3 regions of the Streptomyces sp. NPDC059455 genome follow, and region 2 is predicted to be linked to each of the others. Evidence: riboswitches for the same ligand, from Rfam matches in the RefSeq annotation. Region 2 holds a riboswitch; each other region holds the start of a gene.
The links. A riboswitch is a leader RNA that binds a small molecule or an ion and turns the genes downstream of it on or off. The one in region 2 is predicted to bind thiamine pyrophosphate.
Positions count from the first base shown of each region.

Region 1: linked by a shared signal. The riboswitch ahead of thiC (phosphomethylpyrimidine synthase ThiC) and the one ahead of thiO (glycine oxidase ThiO) in region 2 are both predicted to bind thiamine pyrophosphate.
Region 3: linked by a shared signal. The riboswitch ahead of ACFXB5_RS13950 (thiamine ABC transporter substrate binding subunit) and the one ahead of thiO (glycine oxidase ThiO) in region 2 are both predicted to bind thiamine pyrophosphate.

Region 1 covers NZ_JBHYVB010000077.1:35,964-39,232, forward strand. Annotated here, with positions in the region: gene thiC (phosphomethylpyrimidine synthase ThiC) at 1-1,707, opposite strand, end outside; TPP riboswitch at 1,700-1,816, opposite strand; gene ACFXB5_RS25810 (YibE/F family protein) at 1,888-3,269, shown strand, end outside.
Region 2 covers NZ_JBHYVB010000387.1:982-4,250, reverse strand. Annotated here, with positions in the region: gene ACFXB5_RS52545 (thiazole synthase) at 1-197, opposite strand, end outside; gene thiS (sulfur carrier protein ThiS) at 380-580, opposite strand; gene thiO (glycine oxidase ThiO) at 577-1,752, opposite strand; TPP riboswitch at 1,827-1,941, opposite strand; gene ACFXB5_RS52530 (NAD(P)/FAD-dependent oxidoreductase) at 2,412-3,269, shown strand, end outside.
Region 3 covers NZ_JBHYVB010000031.1:51,057-54,325, forward strand. Annotated here, with positions in the region: gene ACFXB5_RS13945 (ABC transporter permease) at 1-440, opposite strand, end outside; gene ACFXB5_RS13950 (thiamine ABC transporter substrate binding subunit) at 536-1,609, opposite strand; TPP riboswitch at 1,605-1,709, opposite strand; gene rlmN (23S rRNA (adenine(2503)-C(2))-methyltransferase RlmN) at 1,783-2,889, opposite strand; gene ACFXB5_RS13960 (phosphatidate cytidylyltransferase) at 2,962-3,269, opposite strand, start outside.

The DNA.
Region 1 (3,269 bases), on a different contig from region 2:
CATCCCCGCCTCGATCTCCTCGGGCGTCGCGTCGGCGTCGCCGCCGAACTGCTCTGTGATGCTTCTGCTAATTTTCATCGAGCAGAACTTCGGCCCGCACATCGAGCAGAAGTGCGCCGTCTTGGCCGGCTCCGCCGGGAGCGTCTCGTCGTGGAAGGAGCGGGCCGTGTCCGGGTCGAGGGCCAGGTTGAACTGGTCCTCCCAGCGGAATTCGAAGCGCGCGTCGGAGAGCGCGTCGTCCCAGGCCTGGGCGTCCGGATGGCCCTTGGCCAGGTCGGCCGCGTGCGCGGCGATCTTGTAGGTGATCACGCCGGTCTTGACGTCATCGCGGTCCGGCAGGCCCAGGTGCTCCTTGGGGGTGACGTAGCAGAGCATCGCCGTGCCCCACCAGGCGATCATCGCGGCGCCGATGCCCGAGGTGATGTGGTCGTAGGCGGGGGCGATATCGGTGGTGAGGGGGCCCAGGGTGTAGAAGGGGGCCTCCTCGCAGACCTCCTGCTGGAGGTCGACGTTTTCCTTGATCTTGTGCATCGGGACATGGCCCGGGCCTTCGATCATCGTCTGGACGCCATGCTCCTTGGCGATCCGGTTGAGCTCGCCGAGGGTGCGCAACTCCGCGAACTGCGCCTCGTCGTTGGCGTCGGCGATCGACCCCGGGCGCAGTCCGTCGCCCAGCGAGTAGGTGACGTCATACGCCGCGAGGATCTCGCACAGCTCCTCGAAGTGGGTGTAGAGGAAGGACTCCTGGTGGTGGGCGAGGCACCAGGCCGCCATGATGGAGCCGCCGCGGGAGACGATGCCGGTCTTGCGGCGGGCGGTCAGGGGGACGTACGGCAGCCGGACGCCGGCGTGGACGGTCATGTAGTCGACGCCCTGTTCGGCCTGTTCGATGACCGTGTCCTTGTAGATCTCCCAGGTCAGCTCCTCGGCCTTGCCGTCGACCTTCTCCAGCGCCTGATAGAGCGGCACGGTGCCGATGGGGACCGGGGAGTTGCGCAGCACCCATTCTCTTGTGGTGTGGATGTTGCGGCCGGTCGAGAGGTCCATGACCGTGTCGGCGCCCCAGCGGGTCGCCCAGGTCATCTTCTCGACCTCCTCCTCGATGGAGGAGGTGACGGCGGAGTTGCCGATGTTGGCGTTGACCTTCACCAGGAACCGCTTGCCGATGATCATCGGCTCGATCTCCGGATGGTTCACATTGGCCGGGAGGACGGCGCGGCCCGCCGCGATCTCCTCCCGGACCACCTCGGGGGAGACGTTCTCGCGGATCGCCACGTACTCCATCTCCGCCGTGATCTCGCCCCGCCGCGCATAGGCGAGTTGGGTCACGGGGGCGCCCGGGCGGCCGCGGCGCGGCTGGCGCGGACGGCCGGGGAAGACCGCGTCGAGATTGCGCAGTCCGCCGCGGGGCGAGGTGTGCTTGAGCCCGTCGTCCTCGGGGCGGACGGGACGGCCCGCGTACTCCTCGGTGTCGCCGCGGGCGACGATCCAGTTCTGCCGCAGCGGCGCCAGGCCGCGGCGGACATCCGTTTCGATGGTGGGGTCGGTGTATGGGCCGGAGGTGTCGTACAGCGTCACGTCCTGGCCGTTGGTGAGGTGCACGCGGCGGACCGGGACCTGGAGGTCCGGGCGCGAACCCGTGACATATCCCTTATGCCAGCCGAATTCGGCCGTCTCGGCGCGCGATGATGCATCCTGCTGAGTCATGAGACCCACTCCCTACGCCGGCATTACCCGGTAACAGGTTCAGCGGTCGGCGCAGCTTCAGCGTCAGCGCCCTCTCAGCCCGGTGCTCCGAGCTCCCGCGATTGCAAAGGTTCGGCACCACGCTAACGGTTTATCCACAGCGCTGAACAGGGGGCCCACGTCTCTTGCGATGATGCGGTCGTGACCACCATCCAGCAGGACCACCCGCCCGAGCAGCCCCACCGCTCCGATCAGGCGCAGGGCCACGGCCACGGACATTCCCATGGCCACTCCCATGGCCATGGCCCCGCCACCCCTGTCTCCGCGCGTCTCCGCAAGATCATCGCGGCGGTGCTCATCCCCTTCACCGTCGCCGTCGTGGCCGGTCTGATCGTGCTCTGGCCGGGCGGCACGCCCGACCACAAGGCGCACGGCCGCAGCGGTCTCGGCTTCGACCAGACGACCGTGGCCGGACGGGTGGTGAAGATCGAGGAGGTGAACTGCGCCGATGTGAACGCCCAGCCGCAGGCGCCCACCGAGCCCGGCCAGGGCGGCGCCGCCCAGAGCGGCGCCCCCGGGCAAAGCGGGAGCCCGGGGCAGGGCGGGAAGAAGAGCGTCTGCGAGAAGGCCACGATCGAGGTCACCTCGGGCAAGGACAAGGGCCGCACGTTCCCCGAAATCGTCCAGCCCAACGCCTCGCGCCACTTGAGCGCCGGGCAGGAGCTGAAGCTGGCGTACGCCCCCAAGGCGCCCAAGGAACTGCAGTACTCCGTGTCCGACGTCGACCGGTCGCTGCCGATGGCGCTGCTGGCGGGGCTGTTCGCGCTCGCGGTCGTGGCGGTGGGGCGGCTGCGCGGGGTGTTCGCGCTGGTGGCGCTGGCGATCAGCTTCGGGGTGCTGACGCTGTTCATCCTCCCGGCGATACTCCAGGGTTCCAATCCGCTGGTGGTCGCGGTCGTCGGGGGTAGCGCGATCATGCTCCTCGCGCTGTACATGTGCCATGGGCTGACGGCGCGTACATCGGTCGCCGTGCTCGGCACGCTGGTGTCACTGCTGCTGATCGGGGTGCTGGGCTCGTTGTTCATCAGCTGGGCGAGCCTGACCGGCAACACGGACGACCAGACCGGGCTGGTGCACGGCCTCTATCCGAACATCGAGATACGAGGGCTGCTGCTCGCGGGCGTGATCATCGGCTCGCTCGGCGTGCTGGACGATGTGACGGTCACCCAGACCTCGGCGGTGTGGGAGCTGAGGGAAGCGGACCCGAGCACGTCCCGGCGCAAGCTCTACGGGGCGGCGATGCGGATCGGGCGGGACCACATCGCCTCCGTCGTGAACACCCTGGTGCTGGCGTACGCGGGCGCGTCGCTTCCGCTGCTGTTGCTGTTCTCCATCGCGGACAGCGGGGTGGGCACGGTCGCCACGAGCGAGATCGTCGCGGAGGAGATCGTACGGACGCTGGTGGGCAGCATCGGGCTCGTCGCCTCGGTGCCGGTGACCACCGCGCTGGCCGTGCTCGTGGTCTCCGCGGACCGCGCCCCGGCGGCGGACGGCGGCGCGGAGCGGGTGGCCGACGCGGGCGG
Region 2 (3,269 bases):
GTGAGCACGGCCTCACCGGCGGTGAAACACCCGGCGGTGTTGGGCAGCGGGCGGATCCCGTGCCGGTCCAGCACGGAGAGCACCGACCCCTGCACCGTGGGGTCGAGCCGCCGCATCGCGACGGTTGTCAGCTCGGTGCCGGAGGCCAGCAGCGAACGCTCCAGGATTTCCAGGCTGGGCGCGCCGCCCGTGCCCATGATCAGTCGGGAGCCGAAGTCGGTCCCGGCGATGGTGAGCGGGTCGGGCGCGGCGAGCGACGCGCGGTCGGCGGCGCCGTGGACGCTGGTGACGGCTTCGGTGGTCGTGGTGTTCGTGGTGTTCGCGGTGCTCGTGGTGCTCGTGGTGGTCGCGGTGCTCGTGGTGGGAGCCATGGGTGGGATCAGCCTCCTTGGACCGCGGTGAGGACCTCGACGCGATCACCGTCGCCGAGCGAGGTCGCGGACCACTGGGTGCGCGGGACAACCGTCTCGTTGACGGCGGCGGCGACACCCGAGGGCGCCTGGGTGAGGGTCGCGACGAGCCGGTCGAGCGTGGTGCCCTCGGGCACCTCGCGAGGCTCGCCGTTGACGGAGACGGTCATGTGTGCTGCTCCTGTGCTGGGGAGTGCGCGGCGCCGGGGGCACCGGGAGAGGGAGTCGCCGAGCGGGTCGTGAAGCGCTGGGGGGTGAACGGCTGGGCCTCCGGGGGGAGTTCTCCGCCGGTCAGGGCCTCGGCCATGACATCGCCGGTGATCGGGGTGAGGAGTACGCCGTTGCGGAAGTGGCCGGTGGCCAGCAACAGCCCCGGCAGCGCGGTCGGGCCGAGCATCGGGGCGTTGTCGGGGGAGCCGGGGCGCAGCCCGGCGCACGTCTCCACCAGCGGCAGTTCGGTGATGCCGGGCACCACCTCATGGGCGTCCCGCAGCAGTTCGTACACCCCGCCCGCGGTGACCGTGGTGTCCCAGCCCAGCTCCTCGCTGGTCGCGCCGATGACCAGCTCGCCGTTCTCGCGCGGCACCAGGTAGACCGGCCCGCCGCGCACCACGGCCCGTACGGTCCCGGAGAGGAACGGCGCGTACCGTTCGGGCACCGACAGCCGCACCACCTGCCCCTTGACGGGCCGTACGGGCGGCAGGACGTCCTCAGGAACGCCCGCGAGCCGTCCGCTGAGGCTGCCGGCGGCCAGTACGGTCCGCTCGGCGGCCAGCCGTACGCCCCCCGTCAGCTCGACCCCGGTGGCGCGGTCGCCGTCCAGCAGCAGTCGCTCCGCGCGGTCGCGGTGGAAGGCGACCCCGGCCCGCTCGCACGCGGTGAGCAGCGCCGCCGTCAGCCGCCGCGGATCCACCTGGTGGTCACCGGCGACGCGCAGCCCGCCGTGTACGCCCGGCGAGAGCATCGGTTCCAGACGTCGGCATTCACGCCCCGTCAGCCACTCGGACTCCAGCCCGAGCCCCTGCTGGAAGGTGTGGAGCTCGCGCAGATGGGCGCGGTCGTCGGCGTCGAACGCGACGGCGAGCGTGCCGCACGCCCGATGGCCCACGTCCTGGCCGCTCGCCTCCTCCAGCTCGGCCACGAAGTCCGGATAGCGGCGCGCGGAGGCCAGGTTGAGGCCGAGCAGGGTCTGCTCGCCGTAGTGCAGCTCGGTGACGGCCGCCAGCATCCCGGCCGCGACCCAGGCGGCCCCGCCGCCGGGCGCAGGGTCGACGAGCGCGGTACGCAGCCCCCGCTGGGCCGCCCGCCAGGCCGTGACCAGCCCGATGATGCCGCCCCCGATGACGAGGGCGTCGTAGCGTCCGCCGGGTGGCGGCCCGCCTGAGGTGTGAGGTCCGTAGTCGAGACCTGGTGCGTGCGTGGACACGCCGCCCCTCCCTTCGCCGGCATGACCCGGATCAGGTTCGTACGGTCGGAGGCCGTTCCAGCCTCCCTCTCAGCCCGGTCCGCCCGGGCTCCCGCGAGTGCTCTGTCCCGCCACCCTAGTACGCGCCCCGAATCGCCCGAAAGACCGGCCGTACACCAGCCAAACCAGCTCCTCCGCCGCGTCTCACCCCAACCCCCGACGCATCCCACCCCGGCCCGGCGGTTCCCCATCCAGCCCCTCCGGCGTTGGAGCGGGGGCCGGGGCGGAGCCCCGGCGGGGGTGCGAGGGGGCGCAGCCCCTTCGTTTCGGGAAGGGGCAGGGCGGGGGCTCACCGCCGGAGGCGCCCCCAACCCGCACCCTCCGTCCGGCCCCCGGCCCCCGGCCCCCGGCCCCCGGCCCACCCCCTCCGACCCCGCCCCACCCCCGTCCGGCCCCCCACTCTGTGTCCGACCTCTCGTAAGCCGCTCTCCAGTCCGCCCCACCAGCCGCAATACAGTGATCGTGTGAGCGATGAGACGACGACGAAGCCGTCCTCGAACGGCACCGGACAGCGCGTGGTGATCGTCGGCGCGGGCATGGCGGGGGTGCAGACCGCCGTCGCGCTGCGCGAACAGGGCTGGACCGGCGAGATCGTCCTGCTGGGCGCGGAGCCCCACCAGCCCTACGACCGGCCGCCGCTGTCCAAGGCCGTACTGCTCGGAAAGGCCGAGGGCTCGACGCTCGACGTGGACTTCGCCGGGCTCGGCATCGGCCTGCGCCTCGGCGTCCAGGTCACCGGCCTGCGCCCGGACAAGCGGCTCGTCGAGACCGCGACCGGTCAGCTCCCGTACGACGTCCTGGTGATCGCCACCGGAGCCGAGCCGATCCCGCTGCCGGGCAGCGAAGGAGAGCCCGGCGTCCATCTGCTGCGCACCCTGGACGACGCCGAGCGGCTGCGCCCGGTGCTCGCCCGGCAGCGCGAGATCGCGGTCGTGGGGGCGGGCTGGATCGGCGCGGAGTTCGCCACCGCGGCGCGCGAGGCGGGCTGCGCCGTGACCGTCGTCGAGGCCGCGGACCGGCCGCTGGCGGGCGCGCTCCCGGCCGAGGTCGCGGCCCCCATGGCGGCCTGGTACGAGGACTACGGCGCCCGGCTGGTCACCGGCGCCCGGGTGGACTCGGTCGACGAGAGCGGGCTGCTGCTCGGCGACGGCACCCGGCTGCGCGCGGGCGCGGTGGTCGTCGGGATCGGGGCCCGACCGGCCACGGACTGGCTGGCGGGCTCGGGCGTGGAGCTGGCCGAGGACCGGTCCGTCGTCGCCGACGACCGGCTGCGCGCCTCCGCGCCGGACGTCTACGCGGTCGGCGACTGCGCCTCCTTCCCGTCCGCCCGCTACGGGACGCGGCTGCTGGTGCACCACTGGGACAACGCGCTCCAGGGGCCGCGCACCGTCGCC
Region 3 (3,269 bases), on a different contig from region 2:
AGCCCGCCCACGGTCCTGACGACGACCGCGTAGTTGAAGAAGACATGGGCCAGGAGGATCGCCCAGACGGAGGTGTCCAGCCGCACCCCCCACAGCTCGTCCAGCAGCCCGCCCCGGCCGAGCAGTGCCAGGAAGGCCGATCCGGCGACCACGGTCGGCAGGACGAACGGCACGGTCACCACGGCCCGCAGCAGCCCCTTGCCGGGAAAGTCGAAGCGGGCGACGACATAGGCACCGGGCAGCGCCACCGCGAGCGTGAGGGCGGTCGACGCGACCGCCTGCCAGCAGGTGAACCACAGGACGTCCAGCGTCGCCGGATCGGTCACCACCTCGGCGATCCGGCCGAACCGCCACCGCCCGTCGGCGCGCAGCCCCCGGGTGACGATGGCGGCCACGGGATAGGCGAAGAAGACCGCGAAGAAGGCGAGCGGCACCGCCATCAGGGCGAGCCGGAGAGCGATCGCGCGACGGCCTCCGCCCTCGCCCCTCTCGGCCTTACGGTGGCCGTCGGCCTTCTTACGGTTCTCGCGGGGCTCTACAGGACCAGCGAGGACCATGTCTTGACCCACGGCTCACGGTTCTTGGCGATCTTCTGCGGAGCCAGGGTGGCCGAGTCGGCGATCCTGACCCCGTATCGGGTGAACAGCTCCGGCAGCTTGGCGTCCTCGCGCGCCGGGTTGACGTACATGTTCAGCGGGACGTCCTCCTGGAACCGCTTGCTCAGCAGGAAGTCCAGCAGCGCCTTGCCGCCCTTGGTGTTGCCGGCGCCGTTCAGCAGTCCGGCGAACTCCACCTGCCGGAAGCAGGTGCCCGTCGCGACCCCGGTGGGGGCTTTCGCGGGCTTGCTCTTGGCATCGGCCACCTCGGCCGGCGGGCTGGAGGCGTAGGAGACGACGAGCGGCCGGTCGCCCTTGCCGCCGCCGGCCGAGCCGGAGAACCGGTCGTAATACGCCTGCTCCCAGCCGTCGACGACCTCGACGCCATTGGCCCGCAGCTTCTTCCAGTAGCCCTTCCAGCCGTCGTCGCCGTACTTCGCGGCCGTGGCGAGGAGGAAGCCGAGACCGGGGGACGAGGTGGCGGCGTTCTCGGTGACGAGGAGGTTCTTGTAGGCGGGCTTGGTCAGATCGTCCAGCGTCCGGGGCGGCGACAGCTTCTTGTCGGCGAAGTACTTCCGGTCGTAGTTGACGCAGATGTCGCCGAAGTCGACGGGGGTGACGCGGTGCTCGGCCCGGTCGAGCTGAAGGGCCGCCGGGACCTTGTCGAGCCCCTTCGCCGTGTAGGGGGTGAACAGGTCGTTGTCGAGCGCGCGGGAGAGGAGGGTGTTGTCGACGCCGAAGAACACATCGCCCTGAGGGTGGCCCTTGGACAGGATCGCCTGGTTGACGGCGGCTCCGGCGTCGCCCCCGGCCTGCACGCGCACCTTGTAGCCGGTCTCCTTGGTGAACTCCTTGAGGACCGCCTTGGAGGCCGCGAACGAGTCATGCGTGACCAGGGTGACCGTCTTGGAGTCCGAGCCGCTCTTGGTGTCCTCGCCGCAGCCGACGAGCGCGCTCAGGGCCAGTGAGCCGAGGAGGGCGGCCGAGATGGCACGCCGAAGCTGGCTGTTCATGGTGATGCTGACTCCCTACGCCGGTATGACCCGGATCAGGTCCGAGGGTCTGCGGCCGTGCCGCACTCTCAGCGCTCTGAGCGCTCCCCTGTCGGAATGTTCACTTGTACGGACGTTCACTTCTATGACGATCACATGATGCAACGATGCCCAGGCACCGTATCAGCCGGTGCTCAGCGCTCCGAAGCCGCCAGCTGTCCGCAGGCCCCGTCGATCTCCTGGCCCCGGGTGTCCCGGACGGTCACCGGCACCCCATGGGCCTCCAGGGCCGCCACGAACGCCTTCTCGTCCTCGGGCCGGGACGCCGTCCACTTGGAGCCGGGCGTCGGGTTGAGCGGGATGAGGTTCACATGCACCCGGTGGCTCTTGAGCAGCCGGCCGAGCAGATCGGCGCGCCATGCCTGGTCGTTGATGTCCTTGATCAGCGCGTACTCGATGGAGATCCGGCGGCCGGACTTCTCCGCGTACTCCCACGCGGCGTCCAGGACCTCGCGCACCTTCCAGCGGGTGTTGACCGGCACGAGCGTGTCGCGCAGCTCGTCGTCGGGCGCGTGCAGCGACACCGCGAGGCGGCACTTGAAGCCCTCGTCGGCGAACCGCAGCATCGCCGGGACGAGGCCGACGGTGGAGACGGTGATACCGCGCTGCGAGAGGCCGAGGCCGTCGGGCTCGGGGTCGGTGAGCCGACGGATGGCGCCGACGACACGGTTGTAGTTGGCCAGCGGCTCGCCCATGCCCATGAAGACGATGTTGGACAGCCGGGCCGGGCCGCCGGGGATCTCCCCGTCCCGGAGGGCCCGCATCCCGTCGACGATCTGGTGCACGATCTCGGCGGTGGACAGATTGCGGTCCAGTCCCGCCTGCCCGGTGGCACAGAACGGGCAGTTCATCCCGCAGCCCGCCTGTGAGCTGATGCACATGGTGACCCGGTCCGGGTAACGCATCAGAACGGACTCCACGAGCGTGCCGTCGAACAGTCGCCACAGCGTCTTGCGCGTGGTGTCGTCGTCACAGCTGATGTGCCGCACCACGCTCATCAGATCCGGCAGCAGCCCGGCGGCCAGCTTCTCGCGCGCGGCGGCCGGAATGTCGGTCCATTGAGCGGGGTCGTCGGCATAGCGCACGAAGTAGTGACGCGACACCTGACCTGCCCGGAAGGGCTTCTCCTCGAGGGCGGCGACGGCCTCCCGGCGCTCGGCGGGTGTGAGGTCGGCAAGATGCCGCGGGGGCTTCTTGGCCCCACGCGGCGCGACAAAGGTGAGTTCTCCGGGCTTAGGCATGGTTTTCCCAGTGTCGCAGACGTACGAAGGGCCCCGCGCCGGGAGGGGCGCGGGGCCCGTGGGCGGGCGTGGTCAGCCGCCACCCACGAAGATCACCAGCAGCAGCCACACCACCGGGGCGGTGGGCAGCAGCGAGTCGAGCCGGTCCATGATCCCGCCATGGCCGGGCAGCAGTTTGCCCATGTCCTTGATGCCGAGATCGCGCTTGATCATGGATTCGCCGAGGTCGCCGAGGGTCGCGCTGACCGCGGCGACGAGGCCGAGCAGCAGGCCCTGCCACCAGACGCCGTCGTCGATGAGGTACTGCATGCACAGGGCGCCCGCGACCATCGCGAAGGCCACCGCGCCCAGCAGCCCCTCGCGGGTCTTGCCGGGGCTGA